Regions from separate parts of the Pantoea sp. X-Soil-TKNS-1211 genome, predicted to be linked through region 2. Evidence: predicted binding sites of a transcription regulator. Region 2 holds the regulator's gene; the other holds the start of a gene.
What was found. The regulator ArgR, encoded in region 2, controls arginine synthesis, uptake and breakdown. The targets are predictions, from matches to a motif close to ANTGAATAAAAATACANT.
Positions count from the first base shown of each region.

Region 1: a site for ArgR is predicted at 5,954-5,971, ahead of argC (N-acetyl-gamma-glutamyl-phosphate reductase). Genes of this name have one in related genera too.

Region 1 is NZ_AP035953.1:4,217,112-4,224,727, forward strand. It holds gene sthA (Si-specific NAD(P)(+) transhydrogenase) at 1-196, shown strand, start outside; gene oxyR (DNA-binding transcriptional regulator OxyR) at 179-1,096, opposite strand; gene argH (argininosuccinate lyase) at 1,362-2,735, opposite strand; gene AC6I8W_RS19935 (argininosuccinate synthase) at 2,809-4,026, opposite strand; gene argB (acetylglutamate kinase) at 4,051-4,827, opposite strand; gene argC (N-acetyl-gamma-glutamyl-phosphate reductase) at 4,846-5,850, opposite strand; gene argE (acetylornithine deacetylase) at 6,018-7,166, shown strand; gene ppc (phosphoenolpyruvate carboxylase) at 7,411-7,616, shown strand, end outside.
Region 2 is NZ_AP035953.1:3,926,183-3,933,798, reverse strand. It holds gene aaeB (p-hydroxybenzoic acid efflux pump subunit AaeB) at 1-628, shown strand, start outside; gene AC6I8W_RS18490 (barstar family protein) at 815-1,084, shown strand; gene yhcN (peroxide/acid stress response protein YhcN) at 1,142-1,405, opposite strand; gene AC6I8W_RS18480 (YdgH/BhsA/McbA-like domain containing protein) at 1,509-1,781, opposite strand; gene yhcN (peroxide/acid stress response protein YhcN) at 1,871-2,134, opposite strand; gene argR (transcriptional regulator ArgR) at 2,625-3,095, opposite strand; gene mdh (malate dehydrogenase) at 3,524-4,459, shown strand; gene mscM (miniconductance mechanosensitive channel MscM) at 4,495-7,616, opposite strand, start outside.

The DNA of each region.
Region 1 (7,616 bases), 290 kb from region 2:
GGAAACCAAAGAAATCCTGGGTATTCATTGCTTTGGTGAGCGCGCAGCCGAAATCATTCATATCGGTCAGGCCATCATGGAACAGAAAAATGGCGGCAACACGATTGAATATTTCGTGAATACCACCTTTAACTACCCCACGATGGCCGAAGCCTATCGCGTTGCTGCATTAAACGGCTTAAACCGCCTGTTTTAACGTGTTATCGAGATAAGCCTGCATATGGGTTTTAATTGCTTCTGCCAGCTGCTCATAGCGGCTGCGCAGAGGCGATCCCGGACGATATACCAGCGCGATGGTGCGCTGCGGTACTGGCTTATAACAAGGCAGATAGCAGACACCGTCACGCACGCGTTGATTGGGTACGGCCAGCGACGGCAGTAAAGTGATGCCACTTCCTGCGGCAACCATATTGCGTAGCGTTTCCAGGCTGGTCGCGCGGAAATGGGTGTCTTCATCCGCACCGGCTTCAAAGCAGAAACCCATCGCCTGATCGCGCAGACAGTGACCGTCTTCCAGCATCAGCAGCTTTTCACCCGCCAGATCCGACATCGGTACACGATCGCGATCGTGCCACGGATGATCCTCATAGATCGCCAGTTTCATCGGCTCATCAAACAGCGGCACCTCAATAAAGGCTTCGCTCTCCTTCACCAGCGCCAGAATGGCACAGTCGAGCTTGCCACTGTCGAGCTGCGCCAATAGCTGCTGCGTCTGCGCTTCGTGCAGATACATTTCGAGCTTGGGAAAGGTTTGATGCAGCATCGGGATAATATGCGGCAACAGATAAGGGCCGGTGGTGGGGATAAGGCCAATATGCAGTGGCCCGGACATAGTTTCGCCCTGCTGGCTCGCCATCTCCTTCAGCACTTTTACTTCGCGCAGCACGGTGCGAGCCTGATCCACCAGCAGCAACCCCGCCTGGGTAAACAATACCTTACGGCTGGTGCGTTCCAGCAGCATCACGCCCAGTTCATCTTCCAGCTTACGAATTTGTCCGCTCAACGTTGGCTGACTGACATGGCAGGCATCCGCTGCACGGCGGAAATGACGGTGCTCCGCCAGCGAAACCAGATACTCCAGATCACGAATGTTCATTGATATCCTCCGAACCACGATAGCCCGTGGCGATAGATAGAATAGCAATGAACGATTAGCCCTATCAAGCCACTGACAGGAATAATACGTGCCATCTGAAGCAATATGAAAAAAGGCTGAAAGAGTACGGAGTAACACCTGCAATCAGTCTGAAAAATCACTGAGTTGGCCGGAGTGCCTGCCCTTTGATGATGTGCCTATAACAAAATGAAATTCCGAAGCTAGAGGTTGGCGGGCTATCACATAGCCCGCTTTTTTTATTGGCTTACTTCAGACGCTGCTGCGCTTCCTGAATCGCCAGTGCCACCTGCTGCGGTGCCACGCCGCCACGGGCATTACGTTTATCCAGGCAGGATTGCAGTGACAGAATCGGATAGACATCATCTTCAATCGTCGCGCTGAACTGCTTCAGTTGCGCCAGGCTTAACGCTTCCAGCGCCACACCCTGCTTAATCGCTTCCACCACCGCTTCACCGACAATATGGTGCGCTTCGCGGAATGGCACGCCTTTGGCGACCAGATAATCCGCCAGCTCAGTAGAGTTGGCATAGCCCTGCTCCGCCGCTTCCTGGCAGCGCGGACGTTTCACCTGGATGCCGTCCAGCACCAGTACCGACATATGCAGACAATCCAGCCAGGTGTCGAGCGCGTCAAACAGCCCTTCTTTGTCTTCCTGCATATCTTTGTTGTACGCCAGCGGCAGGCCTTTCAGCGTCATCATCATGCCGGTCAGTGCGCCCTGTACGCGGCCACATTTGCCACGAATCAGCTCCAGTGCGTCCGGGTTTTTCTTCTGCGGCATCAGTGAGGAACCGGAAGTCACTTTATCCGACAACTCGACAAAGCCCGCTTCGCCAGTGTTGAAGAAAATCATGTCTTCGGCAAAGCGCGACAGATGCACCATGCCGATAGAAGCATCAGACAGCAGCTCCAGCACGTGATCGCGGTCAGATACGGTATCGAGGCTGTTACGGGTGGCAGAGGCGAAACCTAACCAGCCCGCCAGCTGCTGACGATCGATTTCGTAAGCAGTACCGGCCAGCGCGCCGCAACCCAGTGGGCTGACGTCGATACGCTTCAGCGTATCCTGCAAACGGCTTTCATCACGTGCCAGCATTTCAACATAGGCCAGGCACCAGTGCGCAAAGGTCACTGGCTGAGCGCGTTGCAGGTGGGTATAACCCGGCATCACCGCATCCTGATTGGCTTCGGCGGTGGCAACCAGCGCTTTTTGCAGCTCGCGCGTAGCATCCAGCAATACCGCCACTTGCTCTTTGCACCACAGTTTCAGATCGGTCGCGACCTGGTCGTTACGGCTACGCCCGGTATGCAGCTTTTTACCCAGCGCGCCGACTTTGTCGATCAGCTTACCTTCTACCCAGCTGTGGATATCTTCGGCATCGCTTTGCAGAATCTGCTCAGGATTGGCACGCACTTCAGCCAGCAACGCATTCAGCGCCGCCTCCAGTTGCTGCTGCTCGTCGCTGCTCAGGACATTAACCGTCACCAGCGCTTTTGACCAGGCGACAGAACCGATGATGTCCTGCTCCGCCAGGCGATAGTCGAAACGCAGCGAATCATTGAATTGTTTGAAGCGTTGGTCTGCTGCCTGGGTAAAGCGTCCACCCCAAAGTGCCATCTGAATACTCCTGAATACGGTTAAACAAAGGGCGGCCCGTAGCCGCCCTTAAAACGATGTTGTTCGCGCGGAATTACTTCTTCTGCTCGTTCAATGCACGGATACGTGAAGAGAGCGAGAACAGACGGATAAAGCCACCCGCGTGACGGTGATCGTACACTTCGTCTTCGCCGAAGGTCGCAAACTCCTCTGAGTACAGGCTGTTGACCGATTTCTTCTGGATCGCAGTCGCCTGGCCTTTGTAGAGTTGCAGCACCACTTCGCCGTTCACCAGCTCAGCCAGTGACTCCGCTGCCGCCTGGATGGACTGACGCAGCGGCGCAAACCAGCGACCGTCGTACACCACGTATGACATCTCCTGGCCCAACTGCTCACGCCATTTGAAGCTGTCGCGATCCAGTACCAGCTGCTCAACCGCACGCAGCGCGTTGACCATAATGGTGCCGCCCGGGGTTTCATAGCAACCACGAGATTTGATACCGACCAGACGGTTTTCCACGATGTCGATACGACCCACGCCGTGTTTCGCACCCAGCACGTTCAGTTTTTCCAGGCAGGCGAACGGACTCAGTTTCTCGCCGTTCACGCCAACCACGCGGCCTTTCTCAACGGTCACGGTGACGTTTTCCGGCTGATCCGGTGCTTCCAGCGGATCGACGGTCCACACCCAGCAATCTTTGTTCGGTGCGTTCCACGGGCTTTCCAGCACGCCACCTTCGGTAGAGATATGCCAGGCGTTTTCGTCACGGCTGTAGATTTTTTCCAGTGACGCGGTGGTCGGGATGTTGCGCTCTTTCAGGTAATCGAGCAGCGCTTCACGTGAACGCAGGTTCCATTCACGCCACGGAGCGACCACTTTCAGCTGCGGTGCCAGTGCGGTGTAGGTGGTTTCGAAACGTACCTGATCGTTACCTTTACCAGTTGCGCCATGGCACAGGGCATCCGCGCCCACTTTCAGCGCCAGCTCAACCTGGGCTTTGGCGATAATCGGACGCGCCATTGACGTACCCAGCAGGTAGGTGCCTTCGTACAGCGCACCGGTCTGCAATACCGGGTAAACGTAGTCGCTGATGAACTCTTCACGCAGGTCAACCACGTGGCACTCAGAGGCACCGGATTGCAGCGCTTTCTTCTCAACGCCTTCCAGATCGGCCGGATCCTGACCGATGTTTGCCACGAACGCGACCACTTCACAGCCGCCGTAGTTCTCTTTCAGCCATGGAATGATGGCAGACGTATCAAGGCCACCGGAGTAAGCCAGAACAATTTTTTTGATGCCTTGCGTTTGCATTTCGTAATCCTTGAATCAGTATCGTTAAGCGAGAATCCGGGTGCCAATCGACACGCCGTTGAAAAGGGTTGGCAACTGTTCAGCATGACGCCAGCTGGCAATATCCACCGGGCGACCCAGGGTACGTGCCGCGTCCAGCGCCGCGTTAACTTTAACAATCATGCCATCGGTAATAATGCCCTGGGCGATCAGTTGTTCCGCTTTCTCGGCGGTCATTTCAGCGATGCGCTGACCTTTACCATCGAGAATGCCACTGACGTCGGACAGCAGCACCAGATCGGCACCGATAGTCGCCGCCAGCGCGGTAGCCGCCTGGTCTGCGTTGACGTTCATCAGATCGCCGCTATCCGTAATACCGATTGAGCTGATCACCGGCATATAACCCGCACCCAACAGCGTGTTAACCAGGGCCGGATTGCCCGGAGTGGCGTTACCGACATGGCCCAGTTCTTCATCAAACTGCGCCACATTCACCAGACCCGCATCACCCAGGCACAGACCCACCGCGTTGATGCCATATTTCTTCGCCCAGGCAAGCAAGGTTTTGTTCGCCGTACCGGCCAGGGCGCCGGTAATAATGTCAATCTGATCGGCTGGCGTCACGCGCAAACCGTTCTTCTTTTTCACCGGCAGCGCGAGCTTCTTCATCAGCTCATCCACCAGGCAGCCGCCGCCGTGCACAATAATCAGCGGACGCTGATATTCGGTGCGATACGCCAGCAGCGCATCAAACAGACGGGCCAGCGCTTCTTCACTATCCAGCAGGACGCCACCCAGTTTAATAATCAGAGGATTGCTCATGGTTTACTTACTCGCCCTTTAAATCAGAGACAGCGTTTCGGGGAAGCCGAAACGAATATTCAGACACTGCACCGCCTGCGAAGAAGCACCTTTCAGCAGGTTATCTTCTGCGGCAACCACAATCAGGTGCTCACCCTGCACGGCAAAACCAATATCGCAGAACGGCAGACCTACCACGCCTTTCAGCGCCGGCACACCTTTCTTATACAGACGTACCAGCGGTTTGTCGTGGTAGGCGTTATGGAAGGCTTCGGCCACATCATGTTCACTGACGCCCGGTTTCAGGCGGCAGGTGACGGTGGCGAGAATACCGCGCGGGAAGTTGCCCAGATGCGGCGTAAAGATCACCGGCGTACCAAGATGGGCAACAATTTCCGGATGGTGGCGATGGTTGAAGATGCCATAGGGTTGCAGGCTGACTTCACAGAAACTGGTCGTGACGCTGGCTTTACGTCCGGCACCACTGACGCCACTGGTCGCGTTGATCACTGGCCACTGGTCCTGATTCAGCAGGCCCGCTTCCACCAGCGGTTTCAACGCCAGCTGTGAGGCTGTCGGGTAGCATCCCGGCACCGCCACCAGCTGGGCTTCTTTAATTTTTTCGTGCTGCCATTCCGCCAGGCCGTAAACCGCTTTGTCCAGCCAGTCGCCATGCTGATGGGTGAAACCGTAATATTGGGTGTAGAACGCGTCGTCGTTAACGCGGAACGCACCGGAGAGGTCAAACACCACGCAACCGGCTTTCAGGAATTCCGGTGCCAGGTCGTGGCTAACTTCGTGCGCCGTGGCGAGAAATACCACATCGACTTTATCTGCCCACTCAGCGGCATCGCTCAGCGGCTGTAACGGCAGGTCGACAATACCTTTCAACTGCGGATGCAGGTCTGAAAGTAACTTTCCGGCATCCGGGCTTTGCGCTGAAACCGCTAAAGCGGTTATGTTCATATGCGGATGGCGATTCAGGTAGGTGGCAAGCTCTACGCCAGCGTAACCACTGGCACCAACGATCAGCGTATTCAACATCAGGCTGTATACCTTATTACAGTCACACGTTCCGGGTCGCGGCCTTGCCCCGTTGCCCACGATGCCGTTTGCAGCGATTTACTGTTCACATGCAGACGACGTTAATGTATTTTTATTCACTATTAATGCATGAATATTGATACATCCTAACCCAAGGACCGTCAACAGTGAAGACAAAATTACCACCTTTTATCGAACTCTACCGCCAGCTGATTGCCACACCATCAATCAGTGCCACCGATGCCGCGCTGGATCAGAGCAATGAAACTTTAATCAATTTGCTGGCAGGTTGGTTTCGCGATCTGGGCTTCGATACTGAAGTGCAACCCGTACCCGGTACACGGCATAAATTTAACCTGCTGGCGCGCACGGGTTCAGGTGCAGGTGGCTTATTACTGGCAGGTCACACCGATACTGTGCCGTTCGATGATGGCCGCTGGACGCGCGATCCCTTTACCCTGACTGAACACGACAACAAGCTTTACGGTTTAGGTACGGCAGATATGAAAGGCTTCTTTGCCTTCATTCTGGATGCACTGCGTGACGTTGACGTGACCAAACTGAGCAAACCGCTCTACATTCTCGCCACCGCCGATGAAGAAACGACGATGGCGGGTGCGAAGTATTTTGCTGAATCTACCCAGCTGCGGCCGGATTGCGCCATCATCGGCGAACCGACGTCGCTGAAACCGGTACGCGCACACAAAGGTCATCTCTCCAATGTGATTCGTATTCAGGGGCAATCAGGCCACTCCAGCGATCCATCACGCGGTGTGAACGCCATCGAACTGATGCATGAATCCATCACCCAATTGATGCAGCTGCGTAATACGCTGAAAACGCGTTATAACCACGACGGTTTCGCCATTCCTTACCCGACCATGAACTTTGGTCATATTCACGGTGGTGACGCGGCAAACCGCATTTGTGCCTGCTGCGAACTGCATATGGATATTCGTCCGCTGCCGGGATTAACCCTGAGCGATCTGGATGGCCTGCTGAATGACGCGCTGGCCCCGGTGAGTGAGCGTTGGCCGGGTCGTTTAACCGTCGGCGAGCTGCATCCACCGATTCCGGGTTATGAGTGCCCGGTCGACCATGAACTGGTAAAAGTGGTAGAGAAACTGCTGGGCACGCCGACAGAAGTGGTGAACTACTGCACCGAAGCGCCGTTTATTCAGCAACTGTGCCCGACGCTGGTGTTAGGTCCAGGTTCTATCAATCAGGCCCATCAACCAGATGAGTTTATTGATACCGCATTTATTAAGCCGACTCATGCGCTTATCACGCAGGTTGTTCATCATTTTTGCCACTGATGAGTAATCGATGGGGCATTTCACTGTTTAATCAGCAAAATGCCCCGTCAATGTTCGGGATTTGATAATAAGAATAACTTATCTCGCTTCGCTCCCGTTAAATTCTTTGAATTTCCAACATTTAGCAGCGAAATTTCGTCAGTTTAAGGCAATTGACGAACAGAGCGATACGTGGCTAGATAAAAGACGAAGTTATGCCCGTTGGGTATATGAATTAAAAAGACGATAAGGGTGTCAGGGTCACATGAACGAACAATATTCCGCAATGCGAAGTAATGTCAGTATGCTCGGCAAACTGCTCGGGGATACGATAAAGGATGCACTGGGAGAGAACATCCTCGATAAGGTGGAGACCATCCGCAAGCTCTCTAAGTCATCCCGTGCCGGAAATGACACTCATCGTAAGGAACTGCTGTCGACACTGCAAAACCTGTCCAATGACGAGTTGCT
Region 2 (7,616 bases):
CGGCATCTTTGTGCAGCGCCGACAGTTGGGAACTCTGGGGGCGCTGATCGGCACCATCAACGTGTTGGTGCTGGATAACCCAATGAAGTTCGAGTTCAACGTGTTTCTCGATAACGTACTCGGTCAGGTGATTGGTTGCTTTGTGGCGATGATGGTCATCCTGCTGATTCGTGATAAATCAAAAGCACGTACCGGACGTAAATTACTGAACCGCTTTATGTATGCGGCAGTCGCAGCGATGACCACCAATCAGGCGCGTCGTCGAGAGAACCATTTGCCAGCGCTGTATCAACAACTGTTTCTGCTGCTCAATTTGTTTCCCGGTGATATCAATAAATACCGTATCGCGCTGACGCTGATTATCGGCCATCAACGCTTACGCAATGCGGAGGTGCCGATCAATGCGGACCTCTCGGCGTATCACCGCCAGCTGCGATCCACGGCTGACCAGGTAATCTCCACGCGTAGCGATGATAAACGCCGTATCTATTTTGAGCAGCTGCTACGCGAGCTGGATATCTATCAGGAGAAACTCCAGCACTATGCGGCACCGAGCAGTGTGACGGAGCCAGTGAAACGTTTAGCCAATATGCTGAGCAAGTACCAGAACACATTGATTCAAATCTGAAACGAGCCACCGCACCCAGCGGTGGCTCACTCTCACCAAACCCACCGTTAATGCCATCTATACTTTCCTGACGGGATGCGAACTGTCAGGGGAAGAAGGGCATTCACTTCTCCCGCAGCAACACAATCATTTCAACGCAGGCTACCCGGTCTAATGGGCAGTGGTACAGAAAAGAGAGTCGTCATGATGAGAATCGAACGTTTTGATTTCGATGAAATCGTCGATCAGGCGCACTTCTTCCGCCAGTTTAGCGACCGTTTTGCGCTGGCGGATCTGGCGATTACTGATTTGGACGATCTCTGGGAAGTGGTGACAGGCGATCAATTGCCGTTGCCGCTGGAGATTGAGTTTATTCACTTGGGATCAGGACAGAAGCGACGCTATGGGGCGTTGCTTTTGCTGTTTGATGAAGCAGAAGAGGAGCTGGATGGTCAGCTCCGCTTTAATGTGAAGTAACGCAAAAAGGGCCCCGGCGAGCGGGGCCAAAGGGTTCGTCAAGCAGTTGACGAGGAATTACTTATACAGTTCAGCAGTGATGTGATAGTTGTCGCCGGTACGGGCTTCAATCACTTTATAGGCGCTGGCACCTTGTTCATCGGCTTTCTGTGACAGCTGAGCACGATAATCCATGGGTGCACCGGCAGTACCACTGATGGTGACTGTCCCCGCAGGCTGCATATTCTGAGCCTGTTCTGCAGTGACCAGTTGTGCGGCAGAGGCACCGAAGGTCAACAGTGAGAGCAGGCTAGCGGTTGCGATGGTTGCTTTGATTTTCATTGTTCGTCTCCTCATTACAATCAACAACCTGCGGTGGTGAGTGGGGAGCGGGTCGTCGATGCATATCCAGGCGCCGCTCGGGCGCCGGATAATCATTTATCGATTATTTGTACAGTTCAGCAGTGACGTGATAGGTGTCATTCTGATTGTTTTCAATGATGCGATAGTGGCTGGCACCCTGAGCATCGGCTTTTGCTGACAGCTCCTGACGGATGTTGGTCTGGTCGCCATCACGGCCGCTGATGCTGATAGTTTGGTTCAGCGGTTGCAGATTCATGGTGTCTGCCTGTTCATTGGTAATCAGGCTGGCTGCGCTGGCACCGAAAGAAAGAACAGAGGCCAGGCTCAGAACTGCGATAGATAATTTAGTTTTCATGATTCACTCTCCTGAATTTGGGTGGACAACCTGAGCGCAATCGCGTCTCAAATGGGTTGTCGTTCACATTGCGTCTTGTTTCGGCGAACTTATTTATAAAGTTCAGCAGTCGCGTGGTAGGTGTTGTCATTACGCGCTTCGATAACGCGATAAGCTTTAGCACCTTGCTGATCTGCTTTTTCGCTCAGTTGCTGATGGATATCCATCGGCGAACCAGCCGTGCCGCTGACACTGATGGTGCCGGCCGGTTGCAGATTCATTGCCTGGTCGGCGTTAATGGAATCTGCGGCGAAAGCGCCAAATGACAGGGCAGATAGAATGCTCAGGGTTGCGATAGTAGTTTTAACTTTCATGATTATTTCCTCGTCGTCTGTTTTTCTCTTTTTGTTTGGTGTGATTTGCATCACGAAAAGAAGTATAGATCTAATCACCCATGAAATTAATATTCTGCTAATAATGTTTGGTTGTTATTCTTTGTCCTTATGACAACTTTTAATAACTGAGTGTTATAAAAACCGCCTGGTTTCTGCCCAATGCCTGTTAATTGCATGTAAAAACAACGGCCTATGTCATTTTATCTTTCTGTGCGAAATATCTCGGTTGATCTCGCTGGCTGATACATAAGGAGTGGCTTTTATGGCTGATGTTGGTATGTAAAGCAGTGTAAAATAGCGCGAAAGGTTAAGCAGGGTAAAAGGTCCTACCAATTACATCAGGGCGTGAGAACGGACAGGAATATGTTTAATACCTTGTTTCTGGTGGATTTTACATTAAGCGTGGTGCCTGGAAGGGCGAATGGGGGAGTTGTTACCGGCAGGTAATCTGCCGGTAACAGGCAGGGTTTTATAGCTCTTGTTCGAATAACATCAGCACAGCGTCATGGAGTTGCTTAACGGTGAACGTGCGTGCAGGGGTAATAAAGATGGTGTCATCCCCGGCAATAGTACCGAGAATGCCTTCGGCTTTACCCAGTGAATCCAGCAGGCGGGCGATAAGCTGTGCGGCACCAGGACTGGTATGAATCACCACCAGCGCATCGTTGTAGTCGATATCCAGCACCAGATTTTTCAGCGGGCTGGTGGTAGTCGGCACGCCCAGTTCGGCTGGAAGGCAGTACACCATCTCCATTTTCGCGTTACGCGTGCGCACCGCACCGAACTTGGTAAGCATACGAGAAACTTTTGACTGATTGATGTTCTCGAAGCCGTCTTCCTGTAACGCCTGCACAATTTCACCCTGAGAGCTGAATTTCTCTTCTTTCAACAGGGCTTTGAACGCCTTAACCAGGTCGTCTTGCTTAGATGGGTTTCGCATAGGTTACCGATAAAAAGAGGGATGCGTCGGGCAACAGGCCCATGCAGATAAATTATTATGCATTTAAATGAATTTTTATGCAATAAACAGGTGAGGATTTCGCCGGGGGGAGGTCTGCGAGGGCGGCGATCATAACAGAGATTTACCGCTACGCCAAAATCGCGGTGTGGCGCGCAAAAGCGAAGGTTGCAATGTTGTTATATTATTGAAGTGGTAACAACAAAATGATTGATCATTGCCGACCCCTGTCTTCTGGCTGCGACCTATGATCATTCAGGCGACTTCTGAAGTGTGGATGTCTCGGGAGCCGAATTGCGGCGTCAGTGTTTGCGCGACAGGTTTTGTCGCTATCGCCTGAGAAGTTGATTAAACTCGTAACCCGATGGAAACCCGGCAGATCTCTGCCCCACCTTAATAAGGAGTCCAGGATGAAAGTTGCCGTTCTCGGTGCCGCTGGTGGTATTGGCCAGGCGCTAGCACTGTTGCTCAAGACCCAATTACCCGCAGGTTCAGCCCTTTCGCTTTATGACATCGCTCCGGTTACGCCGGGAGTGGCGGTGGATCTCAGCCATATTCCTACCGCCGTAAAAGTTGAGGGTTTCAGTGGTGAAGATGCCACGCCCGCGCTGAAAGGAGCCGATGTGGTGCTGATTTCCGCCGGAGTGGCACGTAAACCTGGTATGGATCGCGCCGACCTGTTTAACGTTAACGCCGGTATTGTGCGCAACCTGATTGAGCAGGTGGCGAGTACCGCGCCCAGGGCCTTGATTGGCGTGATCACCAACCCGGTTAACACCACGGTGGCGATTGCGGCTGAAGTGTTGAAGAAAGCCGGGGCGTATGACAAGAACCGCCTGTTTGGTGTCACCACGCTGGATATTATTCGTGGCAACACCTTTGTAGCGGCGTTAAAGGGGAAACAACCGGGCGAGATTGAGGTGCCGGTTGTCGGGGGACATTCTGGCGTCACCATTCTGCCGCTGCTGTCGCAAGTCAAAGGCGTGAGTTTCAGTGAGCAGGAAGTTCTGGACCTCACCAAACGTATCCAAAACGCCGGTACGGAAGTGGTGGAAGCAAAAGCCGGTGGCGGTTCTGCGACGCTGTCGATGGGGCAGGCGGCGGCACGCTTCGGCCTGTCGCTGGTGCGCGCCTTACAAGGCGATGCTAACGTGGTTGAATGTGCCTATGTGGAAGGGGATGGTGAATACGCACGCTTCTTCTCACAACCACTGCTGCTGGGCAAAACCGGTATCGTTGAACGCCGCCCACTCGGGCCGCTCAGTCCCTTTGAGCAGCAGGCGTTAAGCAGTATGCTGGATACGCTGAAGAAAGATATCGCCCAGGGCGAAGAGTTTGTGAAATAAACCGACCAGGTGCGCATCCACTGCGCACCTCATTTTTATAACCCACCCGACTTGTAATTCCGAGCAGCAGGTGTGCCATTGCTGGCAGGACTTTTCTTGCCCAGAGTTTCCATACGCACCTGGAACGGTGGGAAGGGCATTTCAATACCGTGCTCGGCAAAACCATGCAAAATCAGCTGATGTAGTTCATGACGTAGCGGCATACGGTGGCCCATTTCAGCCGCATAAACGCGCAGTTCAAACAACTGAATACCTTGCTGCAGATCGACCAGGAACACATCCGGCACCGGTGTATCCAGTACATAGGTGCAGCGCTCGGCCGCTTGCTTCAGGATCAAGGTGACTTCATCGCTATTTACCCCAGCCGGTGCCGGAATAGTCAACACCACACGCGTCACCGAGTCAGAGAGTGACCAGTTAATGAACTGCTCGGTAATAAACGCCTTATTCGGCACAATAATCTCTTTGCGATCCCAGTCAGTAATAGTGGTCGCACGGGTATTGATACGGGTGATACTGCCGGTGAGATCGCGGATGGTGACGGTATCGCCAATACGAATCGGTTTCTCGAACAGAATAATCAGGCCGGAAATAAAGTTGGCGAAAATCTCCTGCAAACCAAAGCCCAGACCAACACCAAGTGCGGCAACCAGCCATTGCAGCTTCGCCCATTCAATGCCAATCATCGAGAAGCCAATCAGTCCACCAATCAGCATCAGGATGTATTTAGTCACCGTGGTGATCGCGTAACCGGTACCGGGCGTCAGGCTCAGGTGCTGCAGCAGCGCCAGCTCCAGCAACGCAGGCATATTTCGCACCAGTTGGGTGGTAATAATCAGCACCAGAATGGCGATCAGAATCGAGCCGAGGGTAATCGGCTGGATGCTTTCCACTCCCTGCACCGTGGTGCTGACATCCCACAGGCGGATATTTTCGAGGAAACCAAACGCCGAGTGAATCTCCGACCACAGCACAATCACCGACACCAGGGCGATCAACGTCAGAATCGAACGTACCAGACGCAATGACTGGGCGCTGATAGCGTCAAGATCGATGACAGGTTCATCTGCTTCCACCCCCTCAGTACTGGCGGAAGTCTGTTCCTTATCCTCTTCACTACGCGCACGGTTTGCCAGCATATCTGCACGACGCTGACGGGCGCGGTCAAAAGCGATACGACGGCGTTGGATGAGCATCCAGCGACGAACAATATGGTAAATCACCAGCAGGAAGAACCAGATACCGACGGAGGTTTCCAGCCGGGCCAACAACGCCTGCGCTGTCGCCAGATAACCGATGCAGGAAGCGAGCGCCGCGACCAGTGGAATGGCGATCATCAGGTTCCACAGAATGCGGTTGATAAAGTTATCGCCGTTACCTTCTTTATCCAGATACAGCGGAATACCGGCGCGTTTCAGGCTGACGGTTACGATACTCAGTGCACCGCAAATCAGAATGAAGCACAGCCTGCCGAGCGTTGATGAAAACTCACGGTCTTCCAGGTTGGCAAAGGCGATTAACAGCATAATCAGCGGCACAATCAGGCCAACGGTGAGCGAGTAATAACGCATTGCACGCGCTACCCGCGCCTGGGGCCAGCGGAAATGCACCACAAATAGGCCATTGGGGCGGGCAAAAGAGGCGCTGATCATAAACGCCCACAGCAGCGGCAGCGTGGCGGTAATACCATCGCCAATTGCCACGGCTATCGGATAGGGCCAGGCGTCCTGTAGACCGTAGCCAAGAGCGGCCCACAACACCGGGATCGGCACGGCAACCAGAATCGACCAGAACACCGTGCGCAGCGTCAGACCAAAATGATCCTGTGTCACCTTGCCAACTTTACTGGCGGCTCGTGCCAGAAAAGCATGGTAGTGGCGGCGTGAACTGATGCTGAACCCAACCAACAGCAGCGCTCCCAGAATTGGTAGCACCGTCTCTTTGTTGGTAAACATCATCGCCAGTGCTTTGCCTAACTGGCCCAGCGTATCGAGCGACAACAAACGCGCCAGAGCCTGCGCCGTATCTACAGGGAAGCTCAGATCAACCGCGCTGACATCAGCAGTCCAGAACAGATAGCGATGGGTGGCATCGCGCACTTCCGTGAGTGCATCCTGTAGCTGGGTATTGGACACTTTGAGTTTGGTGATTTCCAGAATCAGCGTATCGCAGCCGGAAATTAATGAATTAAGCAGCTCGCGCTGGGTCTTTAATTGGGCTTCCAGAATGCGGCTTTGCTCACTGGTGAAGGGCGTGCCATCATCCTGCTTCTCTTTACGTAATGCCTGCTGACGTTCCAGCAAATCCTCATAACGTAGACGTTGTACACGCAACTGGCCCATTTCGTTGTCGATCTGCTGCGATTTAGGCATATCTGGCAGACGCGCCACCTGCGCGCGTAACGCTTCGCCCAGCAGGTTCGATGCACCCAACCACTGCGATTGCTCACGCAGAGTGCTCAGTGCCTGACGGACCTGCAACGTCTGATTGGTTGCCAGGCGTTGCTGCGAAGCGACCAAATCCATGCGTTGTGCCTGCTGGTTAAGATCGGCAGATAACTCACGGTTAACACGGAACTGTTCGCTAATGGCGCTGGGCAGATCGCCGCTATTTTCCGCCAGTTGCTCGGTACGCTCCAGTGCCTGCTCAGCCTCACGCTGTCGCTGATTATTCAACTGATTGCGCAGCGCTTGCAGATAATTATCCAGTTGCGTGGCCTGGCGCTGATGCACTTCGGCACGCATGCGCGCTAATTCCTGGCGATTATTGGCAGACAGCTGCGCCAGTTCCAGTTCATCCACGCGCGCTTTGTTGGCAGCACTCTCCGCCTGGCGTGCGTAAATCTGCGCCTGTTCCTGTGGGGTGGTAGCGGTTGACGCGCCCTGTACCCGACGATCGCTCTCCGTCATGGCCCGGCGCGCTTCGGTTTGTTGCTGCGGCAACTGCGACAGCGAATCGCTGATTTCGCGCGCGCGATCTTGCTCCTGCTGCGCCTGACGCCCTTCTTCCAGCAACTGACTGCTGACCTGCAAAATCTCCTGATCCAACTCGGTGCTGCTCATATTATTGCGCACCGTTTTGCTGCTTTCACTGGTCAGATTGGCGAGTTGTTGGCGCAGTTCGCGCGCCAGGCGTGGGAAGTCGTCAATCACCTGCT